2 regions of the Pseudodesulfovibrio sp. S3 genome follow, and region 2 is predicted to be linked to the other one. Evidence: riboswitches for the same ligand, from Rfam matches in the RefSeq annotation. Region 2 holds a riboswitch; the other holds the start of a gene.

Region 1 (7,732 bases), on a different contig from region 2:
GTGACCGTCATACGAGTCAAGGATCCCCGCGTTCATCAGGAAGGCCATTTCAAACCGATTATTTCCGCCATTCTGGGCGTCGAACCGGGCGACTCCATTCTCCTGGATTTGGCACAGGTGCTCACGTTGGGGTCCGGTGCCTGGGGTGCCATCGCAAGCATGGGCTCCACGTTCAAGATCGCGGCCTGCACACTGTCGGCAGACGTCAAACAGACGCTTTACGCCTGGGGATTCGACAAGACCATCTCCGTCTATGCAGACCAAGAAACCTATTTTTCGAGACAATAAGGAAAGCGCATGCAAGACAGTATCATTCAGTGCATTGAGGACATTGAAAAACAGATCCTCGAAGTAGACGCCACCGGCCAGGGGGCCGAAACGGTCGTAGATGCACTCGGATTGTCCTGTATGCAGCTCTCATCCGCAGGTGTCATCGCCCTTCTGGACATGTTCAAGGACGGCATCACGCCGGTCAACAACGACATCATTTCCGCCATGCTCGGCATCTGTGAGGCCCAGAAAAAATTCTTCTTTGCCCTGGGCGGCCTGCTCGGTGGAAGCGCGGAAGCCCTGGCTAGAATTGGCACGAACAGGCCAAAAGCCGCTGCAGTGGTTGAAGAGTCCGAAGAAGAGGCTGCCAAGGCCTTTGAAGAACCGTCAACAGCCGAAGACGACACGCCGACCGAGACAAAGGCAGCGCTAGAAGAAGAGAAGTCTGCCGAGCCGGAAAAGGCCGCAGCCAAACCTTCGGCACAGGCCATCTCATCCATCCGCGTTGGTACGGACCGCCTGGATCGGGTCATCGAGCTGGTGGGCAAACTCATGGTCACCTATGCCGTCATTGCCCAGGGCGGTGCCACCAACATGAGCCAGGTGGCCTCAAGCCTCCGCGAACTGGATAATGTCATCAGCAAACTCCAGAAGGAAGTAAACGCCATCCGTCTGGTGCCGCTCAAACAGATTTTCACGCCCATGCACCGATTGGTGAAGAGCCTGAGCCAGAAAATAGGCAAGAAGCTTGAATTCGATGTCAGAGGCGACGATTTGGCCCTGGACAAGACCATTGTGGAAAGCCTCAACGAACCCCTTGTTCACCTGCTCAGAAACGCTGTGGATCACGGCCTGGAAGATCCCGAGGGCCGAAAGGCCGCAGGGAAATCGGAAGCGGGTGTTGTCACCTTGTCCGCTTGGCGTAAAGGCGACAGTGCCTTTATCCAGGTCAAGGACGACGGCCGGGGCCTGGACCCGGACCGGATTCTGTCCAAGGCTCTCGAAAAGGGACTGGCGGACGCGGACAAGGAATACAACAAGCAGGAAATACTTCAATTCGTGCTCCAAAGCGGATTCTCCACCGCCGAAACAATCACCGACGTATCCGGTCGAGGCGTGGGCATGGATGCAGTAGTCAATGCGATCAAGGTCACTCTGGACGGTGACGTGGAAATAGAAAGCACGCTGGGCCATGGTGCGGCCTTCACCATCACCATTCCCCTGGACCGCTCGGCCAACGAAGGCATCGTGGACGCCCTGGTCTGCAAGGTGGGCGGCGACACGTTCATCATGCCCAGCCGGGACGTGGTAGAGATCTACATGCCGCGCCTTCAGGACGTGGTGCAGCTTCCCGACGGACGGGAAACCGTGGACGTGCGTGGCGAAATACACTCCCTGCTCCGATTGGCCGACCTTCTCGAACTGACCCCGGAAATCAACAACATCGAAATGGCCCAGGCCATTGTGGTCCGTGTGGGAGACTACAAGGGCGCCATCCTGGTAGACGAAGTCCTCAGGCAACAGCAGGTGGTCATCACCGGCTTCACCGTTCCCGTGGAGGAAATCTTCCACATCCCCATCCTCGGGTACGGCATGATGGGCGAATCCGACGCCCTGGTCATCAACGCCGAGGAAATGATCCAGCAATTCCAGGAACGCATAGCCAGGAACGCAGAGTCTTCCTTGACATAGTCGCTGTAACCGGCCTAATTTTCGCCCTTCAGGTGTTTTGACTCAATAGGGAATCCCGTGTGAATCGGGAGCGGACCCGCCGCCGTGACGTCCTGACGAACTGTTCTCACAATGCCACTGGATAAAACCGGGAAGGCGAGGGCAGGAGGGACCAGCCGGAAGACCTGCCTGAAACGATATCGGACTTGCCACGGTGGTACGAGGGCTTGCCGCCATGGATTTGAAGGGAAAAAACGGTTCCCCTTCCTCAGAATTCGTCGAGGAAGGGGATATTCATTTTCCTTAATCAGCCCCTCCGTATCGGAGGAACAATGCTTCAAAGAACACACGCCATTTTTCTGCCTCTGCTCCTGCTCCTGTTTCTGACCATCCCGGCACATGCCGGACACGGCGACGAAGGTCCGGCCAAAGAGGCCATCGTCCTGGCCGCCTTCGGCACTTCCTACCCGGAAGCGCTCAAATCCATCCTGCACATCCGGGACAGGGTCCAGGCGGCCAACCCCAAAGTGCCGGTGAAGCTGGCCTTCACTTCAAGCATCATCCGGTCCATCTGGCAGGAACGACAGGGCGACGCTGCTTGGAAAGAGGCCAATCCCGATGTACCTGAAGATGTCCTGTACGTGAAAAGTCCTCTGGCCACCCTGGCCGACCTGAGCGACCAGGGCTACAAGGACGTCACCGTACAATCCCTGCACGTCTTTGCCGGAGAAGAATTCGAGGACCTCAAGAACACCCTGATCGGCCTGCGTTCCATCCGCACCGTGAAAACGAAATCCCTGCCCTTCGCAAGCCTTCGACTCGGTCGCCCGGCGTTGGGCATGCCCGGAAATGTCCATCCCTACGTCGAAGACATTGAGGTGGGAGCAAAGGCCATGAAGAACGACGTGGAAGAAGCGAAAAAAATGGATGCAGCCCTGGTCTACATGGGCCATGGAAACGACTATTTCTCCACGGGCATATACTCCGAGTTCCAGCACGCCATGCAGCAGCATTTCAGCTATCCTGTCTTCGTGGGCTGTGTGGAGGGATTCCCCGGTTTTGACGAACTGCTGGTCAATCTCAAGGCCTCCGGCAAGAAGCACATCCTGCTCAAGCCGTTCATGATCGTTGCCGGTGACCACGCCTCAAACGATATGGCCGGTGACGAGGACGACGCCTGGAAGCCCATGCTGACCAAGGCCGGATTCGATGTGAAAACCGAATTGCGCGGTCTGGGCATGGTGGACACATGGGCGGATATCTACGTCGATCACGTGAAAGACGCCCGTGCGCAGACCCACCTGCTTCCCTAGGCAAGACATGAACGCCGTTCCCCGCCAAGCCACCCGCAAGGGACTGATCCTGTTGCTCCTTGCCGCCATCGCGGCAGGGCTGACGATCATTGCCTGCGGCATGGGCTTCATAGCCGTTTCACCAGCCGAGATTCTCACATGGCTGCTGGACGGGCTGCGGGGGGCGGCGGACACAATGCCCACACTGAAATCCAGCGTCATCTTCGAGGTCAGGCTGCCCCGCATCCTGACCAGCCTGTCCGTAGGATTCGGCCTGGCCGTGGCGGGCGTGGTTTTCCAGGGGCTGCTCCTCAATCCCCTGGCCGACCCGTTCACCCTGGGCGTATCTTCGGGTGCAGCCTTTGGCGCGGCGCTGACCCTGTTGCTGGGCCTGACCGTATTCGGACCGGCCACGCTCTTCCTCATGGCCTTTCTGGGGGCGGCGGCCACCCTGTTCGCGGTCATGGCCATGGCCGGGCGCGACGGTGAACTGGCCCCTGCCAACCTGATCCTGGCGGGCGTCATCGTCTCCGCCATCCTGTCGGCGGGCCTGAGTTTCATCAAATATCTGGCGGACGAGCGCGTCTCGGTCATCGTTTTCTGGCTCATGGGCAGCTTTGTGAGCCGCACCTGGACCGACGTTGCCCTCACCGGCACGGTCGCCCTGCTCGGCTTCACCGTATGCCTTTTCTTCGGACGAGACCTGAACATCATGAGCCTGGGTGCCCGTCCGGCCCGGAGCCTTGGCGTGGACACGGCCCGCGTGCGTCTCCTGCTGCTGATCACGGCCTCCCTGATCAGCGCGGTCTGCGTTGCCGTCAGCGGAATCATCGGCTTTGTGGGGCTGATCGTCCCCCACCTCATGCGCATGATCGTGGGCCCGGACAACCGCTGGCTCCTGCCTGCCTCGGGGCTGGGCGGGGCGCTCCTGCTCCTGATTGCCGACACCCTGACCCGGGCCGTGCTGCCCCACGAGGTGCCCATCGGCGTGCTGACCGCCCTCATCGGCGGTCCGATATTCTGCTGGATTTTCAGCCGCAGCAGGAGACTGTATCGTGGATAGCCTCTCCTGTTCCCTGCAAGGCCTGCACTTTGCCTATGCCGAAACGCCCGTCCTGAACGGCCTGGACATCGCCTTTGAGCCGGGCAGACTGCACGGCATCCTCGGCCCCAACGGCAGCGGCAAATCAACCCTGCTTTCGGTCCTTGCCGGGCACCTCCGTCCATCCGCCGGACGGGCGACCATGGGAGACAGGCCCGTAAGCGGCTTTTCCGCCGCGGCCCTTGCCAGGCTATGCGCCCTGGTCCCCCAGCAGGCCGACCTCAACTTTCCCTTCACCGTATTCGAGACCGTGCTCATGGGCCGCCATCCCCACATACCCAGGTTCAGCCGCCCCACGGCCCAAGATCTGGTCACCGTCGAGGAAAGCCTTGCCGCCATGGACCTCGACCCGTTGCGCGGCCGCATCCTGGCCGATCTGTCCGGCGGCGAACAACAACGCACTGCCGTGGCGCGCGGGCTGGCACAGGATACACCCGTCCTGCTGCTGGACGAGCCGACGTCGTCCATGGACATCCGCCACACCATGGCAGCCATGACCGAACTCCAGCGGTTGGCAAAGACAAAAAACCGAACCGTCATCACCATCCTGCACGACCTCAACCTGGCCGCCAGGTTCTGCGACCGGGTGTTCCTGCTGGACAAAGGCCGCGTTCACGCCTATGGCAACGTTGCCCACACACTCACACCGGACAACATCCACGCGGTTTTCGGCGTGCACGTCCATATCCTGAACACCACCAGCGGCCCATACATCGCTTATATTTAAGGAAATCATTTTGAAACGGCTTTTGTTCACCCTCTTCTTCACGCTCTTGCTGCACTCCCCGGCCAACTCCCAGACCCTGACAGACCATTCCGGCCGGACCATCGAAGTCAAGGCCCCGTTTACCCGAATCATCTCCCTGTACGGCGCTCATACCGAGAACCTCTTCAGCCTCGGGCTGAACGAAGAGATCGTCGGCGTCTCCACCAGCGAAGACTATCCCATGGCCGTCATGGAAAAACCCGCATTCAACGCCCGCGACGGCGTGGAAAAATTCCTGGCAGCCGAACCGGACCTGATCCTCATCCGCCCCATGCTGCGCCGGGGATATCCCGGACTCTGGGCCGCTTTGGAAAAACGCGGAATTACCGTGGTCTCGCTGCAACCGGACTCGGTGGAACAGATGTACGATTATTGGCGCACCCTGGGCCACCTGACCGGCCGCGAGTTGCAGGCCGAATACATGATAGAGGACTTTCAGGAAGGAATCTCCCGCACGGAACAACGGCTTGCCTCCCTCACTGAAGACCGGCGGCCCGGCGTCTTCTTCGAATCCATCCATGCCAAACTCGCCACTTTTTCGCCCGGAGCAATGCCGCTGTTCGTGCTGGAAAAGGCGGGCGGCATCAATGTGGCCGACGACGCCAGGCCCAGACACGGAACAAACATAGCGGACTACGGTCTGGAGCGGCTCCTTGCCAGAGGCAGCCGGATCGATGTCTACCTGGCCCAGTACGGCACCATGAACGAGGTCTCCATACCCGAGATCAAGAACGGCCCGGCATCGTCCCGCATCAAGGCGGTTCTCAGCGGAAACGTCTTCCTGGTGGACGAGCACCTGGTGTCCCGCCCGACCATGCGCCTGCTGCAAGGTATCGAAATCATATACCAGCTGCTCCATCCGTGATCACGTATTGACGCATTTTTCGAAAACAGACACAGTCGGCCACCGACAAAAAAAGAACGAGATCATTCAGTGACAAAAACAGGCATTCTCTATGGCATAGGAGTCGGCCCCGGCGATCCCGAACTCCTCACCCTCAAAGCGGTCCGCATCCTGGGCGAGGTGGACGTGATCTTTGCCGCCGCCTCCACCAAGAACGACTATTCCACCGCATATGCCATTGCCAGGCCGCATCTGAAAAAGGGCGTCCAGGTCATCCAATTGGGGTTTCCCATGACAAAGGATGCCCAAGAGCTTGACACGGCTTGGAAAGCCAACGCCGAAATCGTTGCCAAAGTCCTGGACAAGGGAATGGACGCCGCCTTTCTGACCCTGGGCGACCCGCTGACCTATTCCACATACGGCTACCTTCAGCGCACCTTGCTCTCGGTAAATCCGAACCTGCACCTTCAGGCCGTCCCCGGCATCACCTCCTTCCACGCCGCAGCGTCCAAGATAGGCCTGGTCCTGGTCGAATCCAAGGAATCCCTGCTCATCACCTCGGGAGTTGCCGACATCGCACGGTTGGAGGAACAGCTTGACTCCTGCGACAACGCAGTTATTCTCAAAGCATACAAGAATTTCGATGAAATCCGGGATCTCCTGACCCGGTTGAGGCTGGCGGACAAGACCGTGCTGGTCTCCCGGCTGGGAATGGACGACGAGTCCATTCTCATGGACATCAAGGACGCACCCAAAAAGCCGCACTATTTTTCGCTGGCGCTGGTCAAAAAGAACAAGACATGATGAAAACCGCCATTATCCTGGCCGCGTTCGGCTCCCGCAATAAAAACGCCATGGCCTCCCTCGACCACATCACCGAGCGGGTCAGGAAAGCGTACCCGGACCACCTGATCCGCGTGGCCTACACCTCCAAGACCATCCGCGGCCATATGAAGGACGCGGGCGAAGCAGTGGATTCCGTCCCGACGGCCCTGGACAATCTCCTCTCCGAGGGTGTCACCCACGTCGTAATCCAGTCCCTGCACCTCATCCCCGGCACGGAATTTCACGAACTGCTCAGCCTGGCCAATGCGCACATGCTCAAGGATGGCGGCTTCAACCGGGTGGAGGTCGGGTTCCCTCTGGTGGCCGGAGAAACAGGCGTGGAGGCGGTGGCCGACACTATTTTGTCCATAGCGGAAGAAGGCAAGGGCGCAAATGACGCCGTGCTCTTCATGGGCCACGGCACCAAACACGACGGCAACGTCTACTACGAAGCCCTGCACCATGCCTTTCAACGGCGTGACCCGTCAGTACACATGGGAGCCATGGAGGCCGAACCGGGCATCGACGCCATTATCGAACGGTTCCAGAAGGACGGGGTCAAGAAGGCCCGCCTGCTGCCTTTCCTGTTCGGAGCGGGCTGGCACGCGGCACGCGACATGGTGGGCGACAGTGAGACCAGTTGGAAAACCCGGCTGAAAATGGCCGGAATCGAGTGCGAAGCCGTGATGAAAGGGGCCGGTGAATACGACCGGCTGGTGAATATCTGGCTCAAACACCTGGACGACGCCCTCAAGCGCATGAACCGCTGCTAGGACTTCTTCAAGCGATCCCGTTTCCGTTCTTCGGCCTGGCGCTTCTGCTCCTTGAGCACCAACCCGTGAACGGCGTCCTGACTCCGGCGGTCCATCTCCTCAAAGACCAGCCCGGTAAAAGAGGCCGCGACCCGGACCACCCTGGCCCGGATGCCCAAGGCCACCTGTCCACCCTTGAAGTACAGGCCG
Region 2 (7,732 bases):
ATGTTCGCGCCGCACAGGGCCAGTATCCGGTTCAGGGACTGCAGGCTCAACACCGGGAGCACGCCCGGCACGATGGGCTGGGTCGTGCCTCGTTTGCGCAGGCGCAGAACAAGGTCGTGATACCGGCGTACATCGAAAAACAATTGCGTTATGGCGAAATCCGCCCCCGCATCAAGCTTGTGGCATGTCCATTTGAGATCGTCTTCGATGGAGGATGCTTCAGGATGCGCGTCCGGGTAGCAGGCAATGCTGATGCCCATTTCCGGCCAGCCCTTTTTTACGAATTCCACCAGGTCCGAGGCGTGGGAAAAATCCTTCCAGATGGCTTCTGGATTACCGCCGGGCATGTCGCCGCGAAGGGCCAGCACGTTTTCTATGCCCGCCTTCAGCAGCCTGTCCATATACAGGGCTATGGCGTCCCGTTCGGCGCCGACGCAGGTAAGGTGCGCCATGGTCGTCAGGCCGAACCGTTTGTTAACGGCGGCGGCGATCTCAAGGGTGTTGTCCTGCAATTTGCCCCCGGCACCGTATGTTACGGAAACGAACAACGGATCAAGGCCGGCCAATCGGTTGACCTGATCAAGGAAGCCGGGCCACTGGGCCTGCTCCTTGGGCGGAAAGAATTCAAGGGAGAGGAATCGTTCGGAGTGTTGGAGTGCGTCTATGATCTTCATTGCATATCCTTGCCTTCATGGAGGGCAGGCAGTCGGTCGCCTGCCCTCGGGTTATGTGGTCGATGGTCGGTTTCAGGCGTATTCCCGGCGCAGTCTGGCAGCGGCCCGGACCATGTTGCCGAGCGAGGCGGTGGTTTCCGGCCAGGCCCGGGTCTTGAGACCGCAATCCGGATTGACCCAGAGCCGTTCTGCGGGGATGACCTTCAGCGCTTTTGTGAGGAGCGAGTATATTTCGTCCGTGTCGGGGATGCGGGGGCTGTGGATGTCATAGACGCCGGGGCCGATCTCTGCCGGGTATTGATATGCATTGAATGCGTCGAGCAGTTCCATGCCGCTGCGGCTTGCCTCGATGCTGATCACATCGGCGTCCATTTCGGCAATGGACCGCATGATGACGTTGAATTCGCTGTAGCACATGTGGGAGTGAATCTGGGTGGCGTCCGCGACTCCGCCCGCCGCGAGCCGGAAGCAGTCCACTGCCCAGCGCAGGTAGGCTTCCTGCTGGTCCTTGCGGATGGGCATCCCTTCGCGCAAGGCGGCTTCATCGATCTGGATGATGTTGATCCCGGCGGCTTCGAGGTCCACGACTTCGTCCCGAATGGCCAATCCGATCTGGCGGCAGACATCTTCGCGCGGGAGGTCGTTGCGGACGAAACTCCAGCACAGTATGGTCACGGGGCCGGTCAACATGCCTTTCATGGGCCTGTCCGTCAGGCTTTGGGCATACACGGCCCAGTCCACTGTCATGGCTTCCGGGCGGGAGACGTCGCCGTAGATGATGGGCGGCTTGACGCAACGGCTGCCGTAGCTCTGGACCCAGCCGTTTGACGTGAAGCAGAACCCTCTGAGCTGCTGGCCGAAGTATTCGACCATGTCGTTCCGTTCCGGTTCGCCGTGTACCAGGACATCAAGTCCCAACGCTTCCTGGCGGTCAACGACTTCGGATATTTGTGCTTTCATTGTTTTGGTGTATTCCGCTGCCGACAGTTGCCCCTGTTTGTATTGCAGCCGCGCTTTTCGTATCTCGGCTGTCTGTGGGAACGAACCGATGGTCGTGGTCGGGAAAAGGGGGAGTTTCAGGCGTTCCTTCTGGACAACGGAGCGCACGGCAAAAGGCGATGTGCGCTCGTACATCCGGGGCGTGACGGCCTGGACCCGGCTGCGCGTCTGTTTGTCCACGACATCGGCATGAGCGCCCCTGGCAAGCAACGACATGGTGTTTTCGTTGAACAGGGCCGGTTTTTCATTGGTGATTGCGGCCTGTTTCAGCGCGTTGATTTCGTCGCACTTCTGTACGGCGAAGGCCATCCATTGCTTCAGTTCCGGGGCCAGTTCCGTCTCGTTCGAGGCGTCCATGGGGGAGTGGAGCAGCGAGCAACTGGAACCGATCATGATTTGGTTCGTCTTCACTTTCTGGGAGGCGGCATTCACTTTTCTGAGGGCTGTTTCCAATTCGGTTTTCCAGACGTTTCTGCCGTCTACCAGGCCGAGCGACAGGGTCATGTGCGGCGGCAGCGTGTCCAGGATGCGTTCCAGTTGCCTGCGGCCGCGGACCAGGTCGACATGCAGGCCGTTGACAGGCAGGGACAATGCCAGATCGAGGTTGTCGTCCAGTTCGCCGAAGTAGGTGGTGAGTAGCAGTCTGGCGCTGAGGGCTGCGGACTTGAGTTTCGTGTAGGAGAGCCTGAAGGCCTGTCTGGCCTCTTCCGTGAGGTCCGTGCACAGGATCGGTTCGTCGATCTGAATCCAGGAGCAGTGCGCGTCAAGCTCGGCTATGATCTCGCAATAGACATTGGTGATGCTTTCCAGATGATCCCAGCGGTTGCATGTGCCCACTTCCTTGGCGAGCATGAGGAATGTTACAGGTCCGACCAGGACCGGTTTCGGGGAGTATCCGAGTTCTCTGGCTGCCAGGGCGTCTTCCAGCAGGCGGGAATTGGATTTTTCGAAACGCATGTCCGGAGTCAATTCCGGGACTATGTAGTGGTAGTTGGAATCAAACCACTTGGTCATTTCCATGGCCGGGATGCCGTTTTCGGCATGTCCACGTGCCATGTGAAAATATGTTTGCAGATCAACTCCGCTGCCTTCCCGTTGGAATCGCGGAGGTACGGCCCCGAGTTGGGCTATGGTGTCGAGAACGTGGTCGTAAAGCGAGAAATCTCCGACCGGCAGCAGGTCCATTCCGGCCTTGGCCTGAATCTCCCAATGCCGTTTTTTGATGTCTTCGGCGATGGCGATCAGAGCGGTTTCTGTCGTTTCTCCCCGCCAAAAGCTCTCCAAGGCCCATTTCAATTCGCGGTTGATTCCCATTCTGGGAAAACCCAGCACGTGCGCGTTCATGTCTACTCCATGGTTATGGGTGAAAGACCAAGAGCGTGTACCTCGCAGCAGCAGGACCCGTTTGGATTCTGTGCCAAACCATCCGGCGACGAGGTTGTTTGCTCCCTGGCAAGACGTCTTCTGGCTTCCGGCCCCATCATGTTGAATCCCTTCCCTGAATCGGTGGTCATCAACGGGTTTTGCCGGTTACAGCGGCGCGTCCGCAGCGGTTTTTCACCGCTTTCCGTTTCTTGCCGAATCACTATATCAAGATGTATTGATATATTAAGGTGCGGGAAAAGGCAAGCCCTCGGTTTCGTGAGGGCCAATAGGGGTGTTTGGAATTATTCCTGTCTTTTAATCAATGGGTTAGGAACAACGGCGGTTGACGCATGTGGAGCAGTGCGTCCGGCAGGCGAGCCAGATGGCGGGTCCGTCCTTTCCGGAGTCATTGGGGGGTATTGTGCTTCAGTGTGAATAGAATTAAATGAAATATATTATCATATATAAAGCTGGAGGCTGCCATGCGTCCCGCTCTCGCGTCCATTTTCTTTTTTGATGGTGTTATGCGTCCCGGTCCCGGTCCATGCCTTCGATTGTGGCAAGGTTGCCTTCGGCACCCCCCTGAGCGAGCTGGATGGCGGCAATTTCATCCTGTATATGGAAAAAGACGGGGTGAGCTACTACAACTATACCGGTCCCTGCCGCACGGCCCTGCATGAGTACACCAATCCGGCCATTGCCTTCGCCGCTGTTGACGGCCGCATCTACGCACGCATCGTCCAAACCTTTGACGGTATAATATAAACCAGGCCCTGGCCAAGATTCAGGTCAAGGCCGGGCCGCCTGCCAAGACCTACAAGGACGGCGAATGGGACGTGTACGCGTGGAGCTTCCCGGATGACGTCGAGAGCAAGCTGAAGTTCAACCCCCGTACCGGTGAAATCCGCTCGGCGGTATATTACACCCCCCTTCGCGCCAAACTGAAGGAAACCAAGACCGATCCAGCCGAAGTGCCGACGAACTAAACCTGTGCCACAGGTTTTCATGAAATGAATTGAAGGGCCGGAGCGAGTGATCGTTCCGGCCCTTTTGGGTGACTCGTGAACCTTTTTGCTCAGGGCAATCCCCATGCCTTTCGGAGTCGGACATAGGCAGGCTCAGGCAGTTGCACCAGTATGGGGAACGCTGCCGGGGTCAGCCAGTGGATGAGTTCCTGCAGAGAACGCTCGCTCATGGCGGTGCACCCGGCTGTTGGCGAACCTTGGGGGTTTTGGATATGCAAAAATATACAGGAACCGCGGCCCGGCTCCGGGTGGTCGGAATTGTGCCCGACAAAAACACCGAGGTTGTAGACATTGTCTTTGCGCTGCATGGTCTCGGCACTGTTCCACGGGGCCGTTGAACCGGTCGGCAATCGTTGCGTGGTGTTGTAGTGAGCTGATCCGGGATCATCCACACAGAACAAATCCGATTCCACATCCAGTACGGGCATGGCCGTTCCTGCGATCTGCTCAGGGTCGTAGGCAAAGGCATAGGGCAGGGTGAAGATGCCGGCAGGAGCCTTTCCGTCCCCTTCGAATTTCCTGGGTTCACCGGGGAGGATTGCATCCGGGGGATGAAGCCCCAGACCCCAGCCCTGACCGCCTTTGCCCAGGATGACGGCAACCGGTTCGCCGGTTTGCAGCCAGGTGCCGTCAGACGTCCGCGCATATCGCCGCAAGGTGCCGCTTCGGCTTTCCCAGTTCGGGGCGGTCACAACAATCAGCTGACGGCTTTTTTGCATCCATGCGGACTGGTTCTTATCGGCAGAAATAGAGGGCGGTTGAGGAGCATCCATGGCCCAGGCGGGAGCGGAGGATAAAAACAGCAGGGCCAGCAGTAGGCATTTAAGGCATCTTTCGGGAAAAGTCGTGAGAAAATGGGGTGTCGAATGGAATAATGCTTGTGGTGTTGGCATGATGTCGTCTCCGGATTTTGTAGGATCATTCGGACTTCAGAAGTAAATAACATCGTATTCAGTGATAAATCAACTGATACGGTCAGGTACAATTATTGGAGTGTCCGGCAGGGATGCTGGTGGAGCGGGGCTGCCTGAAATATTTATTGCTGATATGAATACGATTTTAATTTTTAATTCATGTACAAGGTTCTACTGAAATAAGTAATATAGTAAATGTGTATGTCTCGAATGTCGTAACAATGATGTTGTACAATGAAAATCAATTTTAAAATCATATGAACGGCTGTTTATAATTTTACAGAGTGCTAAATTGTCCATGTTAATTAGGTTGTTAATTGTTGTTATTAGGAGTTTGTTGTTTTAAAAAAATGTCTGACTGGGCGAATTATTTTTTTGTGATCATCTTTTTTGGAAAATATTGCTTGACTTCCCTCAAAAATTGTTTAGATAGTAAATACAACACCAGCCGCACCCGTGAAGGCGCGGTCAAACTGTGGCCAGAGCTGGTTGTGATTAATACAAGTCTATATAGGAGCCGTGTGTGCAACTTGTACACGGTTCCTTTTTTTTAGTGCACGGGCGCTATATCATCATCACGTTTTAGGAGAATTTGAATGTCTAAGAATCTTTATGTCGGCAACCTGTCCTGGACTTCTACTGAAGACGAAATTCGTGCAGCCTTTTCAGCTTATGGCGAAGTCACTTCCGTCAAGCTGATCGAGGATCGCGAAACAGGTCGCCCCCGTGGTTTCGGTTTCGTCGAAATGGACGACGCCGGTGCGCGTGAAGCTATCGCCAATCTGGACGGTAAGGACTTCGGTGGCCGTAATATCAAGGTCAACGAAGCCAAGGCTCGTGAAGAGCGTCCCCGCTGGTAGTTTTTGTCTTTAAGCCGTAAGGCATCAGGCGCCTGTCTTTTATGAGACAGGCGCCTTTTTTTGTGCCTTGGCCTCAGATGTCCGGGATGCGAAGAGGTGCCTGCGTCCAGTGGGCGGGCCGGGTTCATTCCATCTGTTCTATTTCCGATCAAGAGTCAGCCTGTCTGTGGCCGGGTCTGGCGGCAGTCCCGGCCACAGATGTCAGGCGCCCTTGCCGAAACCGCACACCGGGTAGCGGCATTCGGCGCATCCTTCGCAGAATCCGCCGTGGCCGAGATTGAGGATGTCCTCATGGGTCACGTCCTTGCCCGCCAGGATGCGGGGTATGATCAGATCGAAGATGCTGGCGCGATAGTACATGACACAGCCGGGCAGGCCGACCACCGGCACGTCGCCGATCTTTGCCAGCATGAACATGGCACCGGGAAAGGTGGGGGCGCCGTAGGCCACGACCTCTGCACCGGCCCTGCGGATGGAAGCGGGCGTCTGATCGTCCGGGTCCACTGACATGCCGCCCGTGACCACCACGAAGTCGGCGCCGTCCGCGATGAAGTCCTGAATGGCCTCCACGGTCATGGCCGGATCGTCCGACACGAGTTTCTGGCCGATGGGGGTGGAACCGTATCCCTTGAATTTTGTGCGGATGACCGGACCGAACTTGTCCTTGATGCGGCCGTTGTAGACTTCGCTGCCCGTGGTGACGATGCCTACACGGCACGGTTTGAGCGGACGGACCTGAATGAGCGGTGGGTTTGTTCGGAGCAGGGTTTCGGCTTCGGCCACGATTTCCTCGGTGACCACCAGCGGAATGACGCGGGTGCCGGCCATTGCCCGGCCCTTGCTCACGAGCTGGTTGGTGTGAATGGTCCCGAAGATGACGTCCTTGACCGAGTTCAGTTTGAACAGGATGTCGGTGTCGATGTCGAGCAGTCCGTCGTGGGCGGCGCACAGGGTGATCTTGCCCTCCACCGGGGCGCTCAGGGTGATGCCGGGACCGGCGGCTGCCTCGGCTATGCGGCGGGCGGCCTCGTCCTCGTGAACGTAGCCGTCCCGGGGGTCGAAGACGTAGAGATGCTCCTTGCCGATATCCAGCAGGGTGGGAATGTCCGCTTCCGTGACCACATGGCCGCGACGGAAAGCAGGGCCTTTTTCGCTGCCGGGAATGATCCGGGTGATGTCGTGGCACAGGACGGTGCCCACGGCATTTTCAACGTGTATGGTTTTCATGACAACCTCGTAGTGATGCGAATGAATGCTTACAGATCATGCGGCGTGCAGGCGGCGGAATCGTATTCCACCCAGCCTGTCTGCCCGTATTCCTTGAGGAATGAGGCGACGCCGATGCAGACCACGCCGAGTACGGGCAGTCCGACCACGATGGACGCTGTTTGCAGTACCGACAAAGGACCGTCGATGAGCATGATGCCCGTGGGAACCAGGCCGAGGGACATGGCCCAGAACAATCTGTTCCAGCGGGCAGGCTCTTCGTCGGGGGTGAGTTTGCGCGTGGTGGTGGCGGCCAGTGCAAAGGAGACCGCGTCAAAGGTGGTGGCCATGGAGATGGCCGTGACCCCGGCAAAGACGAGTTTGTAGAGGGGGGCCATGGGGATGAAATCCGCAATGGCCATGATCGCGGTGGCTCCCTTGACGGTCTTGACCATGGTCACCACGTCAAGCTGGCCGGTGAGCTGAAGGTGCAGGCCGAAGTTGCCGAACACGAGATAGAAGCATCCGCAGCCCAGCGAGGCCACGATGACCGGGCCGAGCACGACTTCGCGGACTGTCCGGCCACGGGAGATCTTGGCGATGAACAGGGACATGAACGGGGCATAGGCCACGAACCAGGCATAGTAGAATACGGTCCAGTCCTTGGTGAAGCCCGAGGTGCTCATGGG

The links. Region 2 has a riboswitch for cobalamin ahead of metE (5-methyltetrahydropteroyltriglutamate--homocysteine S-methyltransferase). Riboswitches for the same ligand answer to the same signal wherever they lie in the genome.
Region 1: another riboswitch for cobalamin. It lies ahead of DWB63_RS00390 (sirohydrochlorin cobaltochelatase); the one in region 2 lies ahead of metE (5-methyltetrahydropteroyltriglutamate--homocysteine S-methyltransferase).

What each region holds. Positions count from the first base shown of each region.
Region 1 covers NZ_QTZO01000001.1:74,341-82,072, reverse strand. Annotated here, with positions in the region: gene DWB63_RS00400 (Hpt domain-containing protein) at 1-288, shown strand, start outside; gene DWB63_RS00395 (ATP-binding protein) at 298-1,962, shown strand; cobalamin riboswitch at 1,976-2,149, shown strand; gene DWB63_RS00390 (sirohydrochlorin cobaltochelatase) at 2,274-3,254, shown strand; gene DWB63_RS00385 (iron ABC transporter permease) at 3,262-4,296, shown strand; gene DWB63_RS00380 (ABC transporter ATP-binding protein) at 4,289-5,062, shown strand; gene DWB63_RS00375 (ABC transporter substrate-binding protein) at 5,073-5,966, shown strand; gene cobI (precorrin-2 C(20)-methyltransferase) at 6,036-6,749, shown strand; gene DWB63_RS00365 (sirohydrochlorin cobaltochelatase) at 6,746-7,543, shown strand; gene DWB63_RS00360 (PilZ domain-containing protein) at 7,540-7,732, opposite strand, start outside.
Region 2 covers NZ_QTZO01000006.1:61,659-69,390, forward strand. Annotated here, with positions in the region: gene DWB63_RS08615 (methylenetetrahydrofolate reductase) at 1-674, opposite strand, end outside; gene metE (5-methyltetrahydropteroyltriglutamate--homocysteine S-methyltransferase) at 747-3,017, opposite strand; cobalamin riboswitch at 3,112-3,283, opposite strand; gene DWB63_RS08625 (hypothetical protein) at 3,555-3,803, shown strand; gene DWB63_RS17275 (hypothetical protein) at 3,875-4,024, shown strand; gene DWB63_RS08630 (L,D-transpeptidase family protein) at 4,114-4,782, opposite strand; gene DWB63_RS08635 (RNA-binding protein) at 5,574-5,837, shown strand; gene DWB63_RS08640 (molybdopterin-binding protein) at 6,039-7,064, opposite strand; gene DWB63_RS08645 (BCCT family transporter) at 7,094-7,732, opposite strand, start outside.